One region of the Rahnella sp. 2050 genome, then DNA from elsewhere that is predicted to be linked to it. Evidence: predicted binding sites of a transcription regulator. Region 1 holds the regulator's gene; the other holds the start of a gene.
What was found. The regulator PhoB, encoded in region 1, activates phosphate uptake and scavenging genes when phosphate is short. The targets are predictions, from matches to a motif close to CTGTCATAAAACTGNCNNAT.
Positions count from the first base shown of each region.

Region 1 (5,085 bases):
AACCACGATGCGTGAAATTAACAAAATAGTTGATGAAGCCGTTCAGGAGGAAAGACTGAAAGCCTTCGCAGAAAGCTCTGCTGAACGCATTCGCGCTTTGCGTGAGAAAGAAAAAATCAGTCAGGGCGTACTGGCAAGACTCATCAATATGTCCGCCAACAGCATTCAAAAATGGGAGCGGGATGAAACCAAACCCACCGGAGCGGCGCTGATCTTACTGATGCTAATTGAAGAAAAAGGTTTACAGATCATCTGCTAAAAGAAGCCACAGCTTGTTGCTGTGGCTTGATTTTTATCCCTTTACGCCGCTTTGGCTGGCCTGTTCCTGAGGAACAATCAACTTCGGCGCCAGCATAAACATAAACCGGGTACCGACGCCGACTTCACTCATGACTTCAAGTTTCGTGTGGTGATGGCTGAGCGCATGTTTGACGATTGCCAGTCCCAGTCCGCTGCCGCCGGTCTGACGTGAACGGGCTTTATCGACGCGGTAGAAACGTTCGGTCAGGCGCGGCAGGTGCTGCGGCGCAATGCCCGGTCCGTTGTCGCTGATCTGGAACTGTGCGCCATGCGGCGTTTGTTGCCAGCTGACTTCAATCCGTGTCCCCGCTGGCGTGTGGTTAACCGCGTTATACACCAGGTTCGACACCGCGCTGCGCAGTTGATCTTCATTACCAAAGACCTTCAGCTTGTCGTTTACGCGAAACACCACTTCATGCCTGCCGTTGCTTAACGTTTGCACTTCACGTTCGAGCATGCCGAGCATCACCGGAATATCCACTTTTTCGTGCAAATCAATATTCGCTGAGGCTTCGATTTTCGACAGCGTCAGCAGCTGTTTCACCAGCCCGTCCATCCGCCGCGTCTGTTCCTGCATGGTATCCAGCGCTTTAGTGCGGAAAGGCTCTTCCAGCTTGGCGTCTTCCATCATTTCCAGATACCCCTGCAATACCGTCAATGGGGTTCTCAGTTCATGACTGACGTTAGCGAAGAAGTTACGCCGTGCGCCTTCAAGCTGACGCATCTGGGTCACGTCGCGTGCCACCATCAGCAGTTGTCCTTCGGAATAAGGCATGACGCGAAATTCGACATAATGCTCATTATTGAGTTGTAAATTCAGCGCCCGGCTGAAATCGCGGGTCTGGATCCACAGCCGGAATTCCGGATAACGCAGCAGGTTGAAGATATGTTGCCCGTTATCTTCCGGCCAGCGGAAACCGAGCAAATCCTGCGCCAGTCCGTTACACCAGAAAATATTGCCATCTTCAGTGGTCAGCACCACGGCATCCGGCAGCGATTCGGCACCGCTGCGAAAACGTTTGATGAGCTGACCTAATTCCCGACGGCGACGCCGGTTGCGTATCTGCATCTGGTTCAGCCCGTAAAACAGCGGCTCCCAGCTCCAGCGCCCATTCGGTGGCGTAATGCTGCGGTCGAGCCACAGCCAGTGAGAGAGTTTAAGCTGGTTGTAATAATTCCAGCCCAGTGCCGCCATCAGCGACACCAGGAGGAGCCAGCCGAAATGGCCGACGAAGATACCGAGAATTAACGCTGGCAGGCAAAAGAGAAACAATTCACCCGCCAGTCGTTTCCATGACAAACGTTCTAGCACACAGATTCTCCGCTGTGAGGGCTCAATAACGCGTTGAAAAACGGTATCCGGTACCACGAACAGTCTGGATCATTCTGTCATGTCCACTGGTTTCCAGCGCCTTACGTAAACGACGAATATGCACGTCAACCGTGCGATCTTCCACATAAACGTTAGTGCCCCAGACGTTATTGAGCAACTGTTCGCGGCTGTATACACGTTCGGAATGGGTCATAAAGAAGTGTAATAACTTAAATTCGGTCGGCCCCATATCGAGCGCCTGCTCGTTGGCCATTACCCGGTGAGACGACGGATCCAGGCTTAAACCCTGCATGTCGATCACTTCTTCCACCGCCATTGGCGAGATGCGACGCATCACGGCTTTAATGCGGGCAACCAGTTCTTTCGGAGAAAACGGTTTAGTGATGTAATCATCGGCACCCACTTCAAGGCCGCGCACCCGATCTTCTTCTTCACCGCGTGCGGTCAGCATCATCACCGGAATTTCGCGGGTCAGTGCCTCACGTTTAAGATGCTTAATAAACTGAATACCGGAACCGCCAGGTAACATCCAGTCAAGCAGGATCAGTTCAGGGTAAGGTTCAACAAGCTGCCCAATCGCTGAATCAAAATCCTCAGCTTCTACGGCCTGATAGCCATTTTGTTCCAGTACAAAACACACCATTTCACGGATTGGAGCTTCGTCTTCAACCACCAATATACGTCTAGCCATCGTAGGTCCTGCCAATAGGTTAGCGATCTTTTATTTGATTGCGGGCGCCATTATGCGTCAGTTTTGTGACAGATTTATGAATGAAAAGAATGGTTCATTACAGTCAACTATGACAGATAATTTCCGGCCATCTTGCTGAAATTGGTCTGATTTATCGGGGACAGCTTCCCCTGCCGACGTTTATACTTTACCCCATTGTCGTCATCCAGGGTTCATACGGGAGTCTCATGCGCCTGATCCACACCTCAGACTGGCACCTCGGCCAGTACTTTTTCACTAAAAGCCGTGCAGCCGAACATCAGGCATTTTTGCGCTGGCTGACCGGTCAGGTGCAACAACATCAGGTCGACGCCGTGATTGTCGCGGGCGATATTTTCGACACGGGATCCCCACCCAGTTATGCCCGCGAATTGTATAACCGCTTCGTGGTGGAATTACAGCAAACCGGCTGCCAGCTGGTGGTGCTGGCTGGTAACCACGATTCTGTCGCCACGCTCAATGAATCGCGCGAGCTCCTTTCCTGCCTGAATACGCGGGTGATTGCCACCGTCGGTGAAAACCTTTCTGAACAGATTTTAGTGCTCAGTCAGCGTGACGGGAAACCCGGCGCGATACTGTGCGCTATCCCGTTTTTACGCCCGCGTGATCTGCTCGCCAGCCAGGCGGGACAGTCCGGCAGCGACAAGCAACTGGCATTGCAGGAAGCCATCGCCGCGCATTATGACGCGCTCTGGCAGGCTGCGCAGGCCAGACGTGACGAACTGGGCATGCCGCTGCCTATTATTGCGACCGGCCATCTGACGACTGTCGGCGTCAGTACCTCTGATTCCGTGCGCGACATCTATATAGGTACGCTCGATGCGTTTCCGGCGCAGGCCTTTCCGCCGGTCGATTATGTGGCACTGGGTCATATTCACCGTGCACAATGCGTCGCCAAAACCGAACATATCCGTTACAGCGGTTCGCCGATTGCCCTGAGTTTTGACGAACTGAGCAAAGCTAAAAGTGTGTACTTACTTGATTTTGATGGTGCGACGCTCAACGCCATCGACACACTGGAAATCCCGGTTTTCCAGCCGATGCAGGTAATCAAAGGCTCGCTGGTGGAGATTGAACACCAACTGGCACAGTTCGAAGGCGGTGATCCGGCCAAACCGGTGTGGCTCGATATTGAAGTCTCCACCCAGGATTATCTCAGCGACATCCAGCGACGCATTCAGGCGCTGACGGAAGATCTCCCGGTAGAAGTCGTGCTGTTACGCCGCAGCAAAGAACAGCGAATCAACAGTATTGAGCAGCAGGAAAAAGAAACCCTCAGCGAACTGAGCGTCAGCGACGTGTTTGAACGACGGCTGGCGCTGGAACCGGACCCTGACGAGCCGCGTCAGGCACGGATGCGCACGTTGTTTGCGCAGGTGGTTGAACAGGTTACCAACGGTCAGAACGCGGAGGACAGCGCACAATGAAAATTCTCAGCCTGCGTTTAAAAAACCTGAACTCGCTGGAAGGCGAATGGAAAATTGATTTCACCGCCGAGCCGTTTGCCAGCAACGGATTATTCGCCATCACCGGCCCGACCGGTGCGGGGAAAACCACCCTGCTCGATGCCATTTGTCTGGCGCTTTATCATCAGACGCCACGGCTGAACATTACACCAAGCCAGAATGAACTGATGACCCGCCACACCGCAGAATCGCTGGCCGAAGTGGAGTTTGAAGTCAAAGGTGTGGGTTACCGCGCTTTCTGGAGCCAGCGCCGCGCCAAAAATTCCCCTGACGGCAATCTGCAGGCACCGAAAGTCGAGCTGGCGTTACTGGCCGACGGCAAAATTCTGGCGGATAAAGTGCGCGATAAACTCGATGCCATCGCCACACTGACCGGGCTGGATTTCGGCCGTTTCACCAAATCCATGATGCTTTCACAGGGGCAGTTCGCCGCGTTTCTGAATGCCGATGCCAACGACCGCGCCGAATTGCTGGAAGAACTGACCGGCACCGAGATTTACGGTCTGCTTTCTCAACGCGTGTTTGAGCAACATAAAGAAGCGCGCATTGCGCTGGACGGTCTGCATCAGCGCATGGCCGGAATCGAACTGCTCAGCGAAGAACAGCGCCAGACGCTGGAAGCACAACGTGCTGAACTGAACACGCAGGAAATCAGCCTCAGTCAGCAGGCGCAGCAGCGCCAGCAGGATCTGAACTGGCTGCAACAGTGGCAGCAGGTGCAGCAAAAACAGCAGCAGTCTCAGCAACAACTGACCGCCGCAGAGCAGGAAAATCTGGCCGCCGCGCCGCAGTTACAGCAACTGGCGCGCAGCGAACCGGCAGAAAAACTGCGTCCGTTACTCAATGATCGCCAGCGCTGTCAGGATGACGCGCAGCGCCTTCAGCAATTACTGATACAACTGACGCAGCAGCAGGAGCAGCAGATTGCACAGATGACGCCGCTGAGTCTGGCGGTGGAACAGGCGCACACTGCACGGCAGAAACAGGCGGAAGAACAGCGTCAGATGCAGACGCTGATCGAAGAAAAAATCCTGCCACTGGATAGCGAAATCGCGCAATGGCGCAAATCGCTGGTGGAAACACAACAGGCGGTCAGCGAGTCGCAGAAACAGGCTGGTGAACATAGCGCGACGCTGCAGCAAATCACGGCGGAACGTCAGAAACTGGATGAGGAAAGCCGCCAGCATCACACCCGTCAGGCCGCGCTGACTGAAGCCCTTAACGTTGCACAACAACGTCAGGCTGAACTGGAAAAA
Region 1 is NZ_JBEPKE010000002.1:851,638-856,722, reverse strand. It holds gene ABIC79_RS11220 (helix-turn-helix domain-containing protein) at 1-259, shown strand, start outside; gene phoR (phosphate regulon sensor histidine kinase PhoR) at 293-1,612, opposite strand; gene phoB (phosphate response regulator transcription factor PhoB) at 1,635-2,324, opposite strand; gene sbcD (exonuclease subunit SbcD) at 2,552-3,790, shown strand; gene sbcC (exonuclease subunit SbcC) at 3,787-5,085, shown strand, end outside.

Region 2 (5,085 bases), on a different contig from region 1:
TTTGCTCCAGAAATCCTGGTGATGGCCGCACAGTACTAAGTCCATGCCATATTTGTTGATGGCATCCACCAGCACCTGCGCTAAATCACCGCTGCCGCTCAGGGTTTCTGAAATCGGATAGCCGGCATTTTGCGACAGTTCGTTCAACGCGTGATGCGTTTCTTCGGAAATACGTTTCTGCATGTCACCCAGATTAACGTCGATCAGACCGGTATACAGGTCGGAATAGTTTACATCAACGTGGATCAGGGACACTTTGGCGTTATACGGACGCGCCATGGAAACGGCTTTCTCGACCAGAACTTTGCTCTCCGGTGACAAGTCCACAGCAATAAGTATGTGTTTGTAAGCCATAAGAAAACTCCTTCCATAAGTCGGTTAATAGCAATATCAGCATCATGCAAAACTCATGACTTCAGTATAGCGCCAAAAGGGTTAAATAAATCAAGCATACAGATCCCATTTCCGTTTCCGGCTATGTATAGATATAAATAATATGAACAGTTACGGATTCGTTTCCTACACTGAATAATGCAGGCGTCTCCTGTTTTGGCAATCTTCTGTGATAGGGCAAGAGGGCGGGCGAACGTAGCCCGGGGGTGTGAAATTGCGGAAAGGCAGGGCGAAACGCCGGGTGTGTGCCAGCACGACGGGCGCATTGCGCGGTGTCAGTTCGCCTTGAGGGGGAATCATGATCAGTCCCGTTGCGCTGTTTTGGGCTTTATGTTTTGTGTGTGTAGTGAATATGCTGCGCTATTACTCTTCTTTGCGCGCATTGCTGGTGGTTCTGCGAGGGTGTGATCCGCTGCTGTATCAGTACGTTGATGGAGGAGGGTTTTTTACGTCTCACGGTCAGCCCAGCAAGCAAATAAGGTTGGTACGCTATATTTATGCTCAGCGCTACGTTGAACATCACGATCCTGAGTTTATCCGCCGTTGTGAACGGGTTCGCGGTCAGTTTATCCTGACAACAGCATTGGTCGGTTTAATATTAATCAGTATGTTAGCCATGCTGATTTGGTATTAGAAACGGAAAGAAACGCGAGGGAGGATGCGTGAAAAAGGAAACAAAAAAGGCGACCTGCTGAGCAAGGTCGCCTTTTTATTTCATGCCGGTCAGACAATCATCAGATCAGCTTCAGTGCAATCCAGTACAGGACACCGGAAAGCACAATCGACACAGGCAGGGTTAAGACCCACGCCATCGCGATGTTTTTCACGGTTTTCGACTGCACACCGCCACCATCGACAATCATGGTTCCTGCGACCGCAGAAGACAGCACGTGCGTGGTGGATACCGGCATGCCGGTATAGCTGGCTACGCCGATGGAGACCGCCGCCGTGAGCTGTGCAGACAGACCCTGTGCGTAAGTCATGCCTTTCTTACCAATCTTCTCACCGATAGTGGTTGCGACACGTTTCCAGCCAATCATCGTACCCAGCGCCAGTGCCAGTGCCACAGCGATAATGATCCAGATAGGCGCGTATTCAACGGTTTGCAGAATGTCTGTTTTCAGCTCGCCGAGGAAGCGTTTGTCTGCAGGAGAGGTTTCCGGCAGCTTGGCCACTTTATCCGCAGTATCAGAAACACACATCAGCAGGCGACGCATATGGCTGCGTTCTTCCGGTGCCAGGTCGCTGTAAGACTGAAGATTGGTCAGCAGGGTTTGCGCGCGGCCGATAGCGTCAAGTGCGTGGCTGCTGTCGCAGTGGAACACTTTAGGCTCATCGGTCGGTGCGATATTGACGTCCGGTGCCGGCACTATTGGCGTCTGTGCAACCACGTGCGGCACGGCATCAACATGTTGCTGATAATACTGGCCGAGGTGTGTCACGGCGTCGCGGGTACGGGTAATGTCGTAACCGGTCGCGTTCATATTCACCACAAAACCGGCTGGCGCCACGCCAATCAGCACCAGCATGATCAGACCGATACCCTTCTGACCATCGTTAGCGCCGTGAGAGAAACTCACGCCGATAGCCGACAGAATCAGACCTGTACGTGTCCAGAATGGCGGTTTTTTCTTGCCGTCTTTCTTCTCACGTTCCGCCGGTGTCAGGTGGATACGGGCATGTTTCTTATTGCCACTCCAGTAACGGCGCAGCAGGAAAATCATGGTACCGGCGATAATCATCCCGACCAGCGGAGAGATAATCAGCGAAGCAAAAATACCAATCATTTTAGGGATGTTTAACGCATCGACCACGGAAGTGTGAGTCATTAATGCATTGGTCAGCCCTACGCCAATGATGGCGCCGATAAGGGTGTGGGAGCTGGACGCCGGCAGGCCGAAATACCAGGTACCGAGGTTCCAGATGATCGCCGCCAGTAACATAGAGAACACCATGGCAAGGCCATGAGCAGAACCCACATTGAGCAGCAAATCGGTTGGCAGTAAATGAACGATGGCATAGGCCACACTCAAACCACCGAGCAGGACGCCAAAGAAGTTAAATACCCCTGCCATCACGACCGCTAATTGCGAACGCATTGCCCGGGTATAGATGACGGTTGCCACTGCGTTGGCCGTATCATGAAAACCGTTAATGGCTTCATAGAACAGAACAAACAGTAACGCGAGAATCAATAACGAACCGGTATGAATATCCAATCCGGCAAATAGATGCAGCATAATTGTTACGCCAGTTAGTGGTCATGAACGCCGCGCATTATCTGCGAGAACAGGGGGACGGGAAAAGGAAAATATGACATTTTTTTGACTAAAAACAGTTCAATGTTTGGCTTTATTTCAATTAAGTATTTATCTATCAATATGTTATTCCTCCTTTGAACGCAGAAACATTTACTTACGACGTCCGGCAAGCAGTCTGTCTGGCTGGTTTAACAGCCCTCCGTCCCTTACAATCCGCGACTCAAAGCCCCGGTTAACAGGGCAAACCTTATCTAAAACGTAGTTGAATTTCCGGAAAAGAGAGGCCAAAAGTGGAACAGGTTGATGTGGTAGTCATTGGTGCAGGTGCGGCAGGCATGTTCTGCGCAGCACAGGCCGGACAGGGTGGCTGCCGTGTTCTGCTGCTGGATAACGGCAAAAAAACCGGGCGAAAAATTCTGATGTCAGGCGGCGGACGCTGCAATTTCACCAACCTTTATGCCGAACCCGCTGCCTATCTTTCCGAAAACCCGCATTTCTGTAAATCCGCGCTGGCGCGTTACACCCAGTGGGATTTCATCGATATGGTCAACCGTTACGGCATCGCCTGGCACGAGAAAACGCTCGGGCAGCTATTCTGCGACGACTCGGCGCAGCAAATCGTCACCATGCTCGATAAAGAATGCGAGCAGGGCAATGTCGATGTGCGCTTGCGCAGCGAGATTTCCGACGTGCAGAAAACCGAAAATGGCTTTGTTATCAAAGTGAATGGCTCAACTGTAAGCACTCACTCACTTGTTATTGCCAGCGGCGGGCTTTCCATGCCAGGGCTGGGCGCGACACCCTTCGGTTACCGTCTGGCGGAACAGTTTGGCCTGAAAGTACTGCCGACCCGCGCCGGTCTGGTGCCATTTACCCTGCACAAGCCGCTGCTCGATCACTTGCAGACGCTTTCCGGGGTGTCAGTCCCGGCGGTGCTCACTGCTGAAGACGGCACTGTCTTCCGTGAAAGCATTCTTTTTACCCATCGTGGCATGTCCGGCCCGGCCGTTTTACAGCTTTCCAGTTACTGGCAGCCTGGCGAGTTTGTGAGCGTTAACTTACTTCCTGATGTCGATCTGGCGGCGTTTCTGAATGCACAGCGTCAGGAACACCCAAATCAGAGTCTGAAAAACACGCTGGCAATGCAACTGCCGAAGCGTCTGGTCGAATGTCTGCAAACGCTGGGGCAATTGCCGGACGTGACGCTGAAACAGCTGAACGTGCCGCAGCAGGCCGAACTGGTTGAGCAACTGCAAAACTGGCAGGTACAGCCGAACGGCACCGAAGGTTACCGCACGGCGGAAGTCACACTCGGCGGCGTCGATACCAAAGAATTATCTTCAAAAACGATGGCGGCAGCGAAAGTCCCCGGCCTGTATTTTATCGGCGAAGTGGTGGATGTGACCGGCTGGCTGGGCGGATACAATTTCCAGTGGGCATGGAGCTCGGCGTGGGCATGTGCGCAGGATCTGGTGGCTGTTCTGGAATAATACAGACGGTGATCTGAATAAATAGTTTGTGATCTAACCTGAATTTGAGACATTAAAGTTCGTGATCTAGAGCACCTCTACAAAAAATCTAATTTTGATGTCAAACAGGACAATCTCCCCCCTCAAAAGCAGAAAAACACTACATATGGTAGCAGTCGCACATGGGCGGCATAGCATATGTAGTGTTTAGCGAACGGTTCACGCTGGTGGCATGAGGAAGTTGGGCAGTCTGGGTATAAAGCCCAATTCGGAAAAACTCTATTACGCAGCCTGCCCGTAAACCCGAATCTCACCGGCGAGCAAGGCCGCTGGGGAAATCACAGTGCATCATGAAGCGGGGAGGGCCGGCATGTATAAAGACGAAGCCTCTTTTAATATATCCACTGCCGAAGGGGGAGTATACTCACACGCTGGGAACTGGCTAATAAAAGGAATTAGCATGAGCAATTATGAGGAAATCGCCACACGCATTGCCGATATCATTATTTCACCTGACTCAGTATTAGGGTTTGTTCACGGTGCGCTCTCCGTACCCGTCGATCTTGGATATATGGCTTATGGTGTATTTGACACTGATTCACATTACGCCCACGAAACACAAACCATTAGAATCATCCATGCAATCAAAAATGGAATCCTCAATTATGATCGGATTCTAGACGCGATAAAGACGGTTTTCGAAAAGTTTGATAAATACGTTTCAGAAAGCAAACAAAACAAAATATACAGCCGGTCTTTATTTTCAATAATAGGTCGCACTGCAACTAACTCTGTAATTTCAGCAAAAATAGCCACGGCGATTGCTCAGCGTGCTGGATTGGCAGTCACAGTGCGGGGTGGTCTTGTTGGTAATTTATTGCTGATAGGTGGAATGAAAGAACGCTGTATCAGAACATCAGAAGCTCTCAGCATAGACGAACCTGAAATATATGGCGAGTTGC
Region 2 is NZ_JBEPKE010000004.1:237,925-243,009, forward strand. It holds gene uspA (universal stress protein UspA) at 1-354, opposite strand, end outside; gene uspB (universal stress protein UspB) at 692-1,027, shown strand; gene pitA (inorganic phosphate transporter PitA) at 1,128-2,633, opposite strand; gene ABIC79_RS17180 (BaiN/RdsA family NAD(P)/FAD-dependent oxidoreductase) at 2,945-4,144, shown strand; gene ABIC79_RS17185 (Ssp6 family T6SS pore-forming effector) at 4,584-5,085, shown strand, end outside.
Region 2: a site for PhoB is predicted at 2,705-2,724, ahead of pitA (inorganic phosphate transporter PitA). Genes of this name have one in related genera too.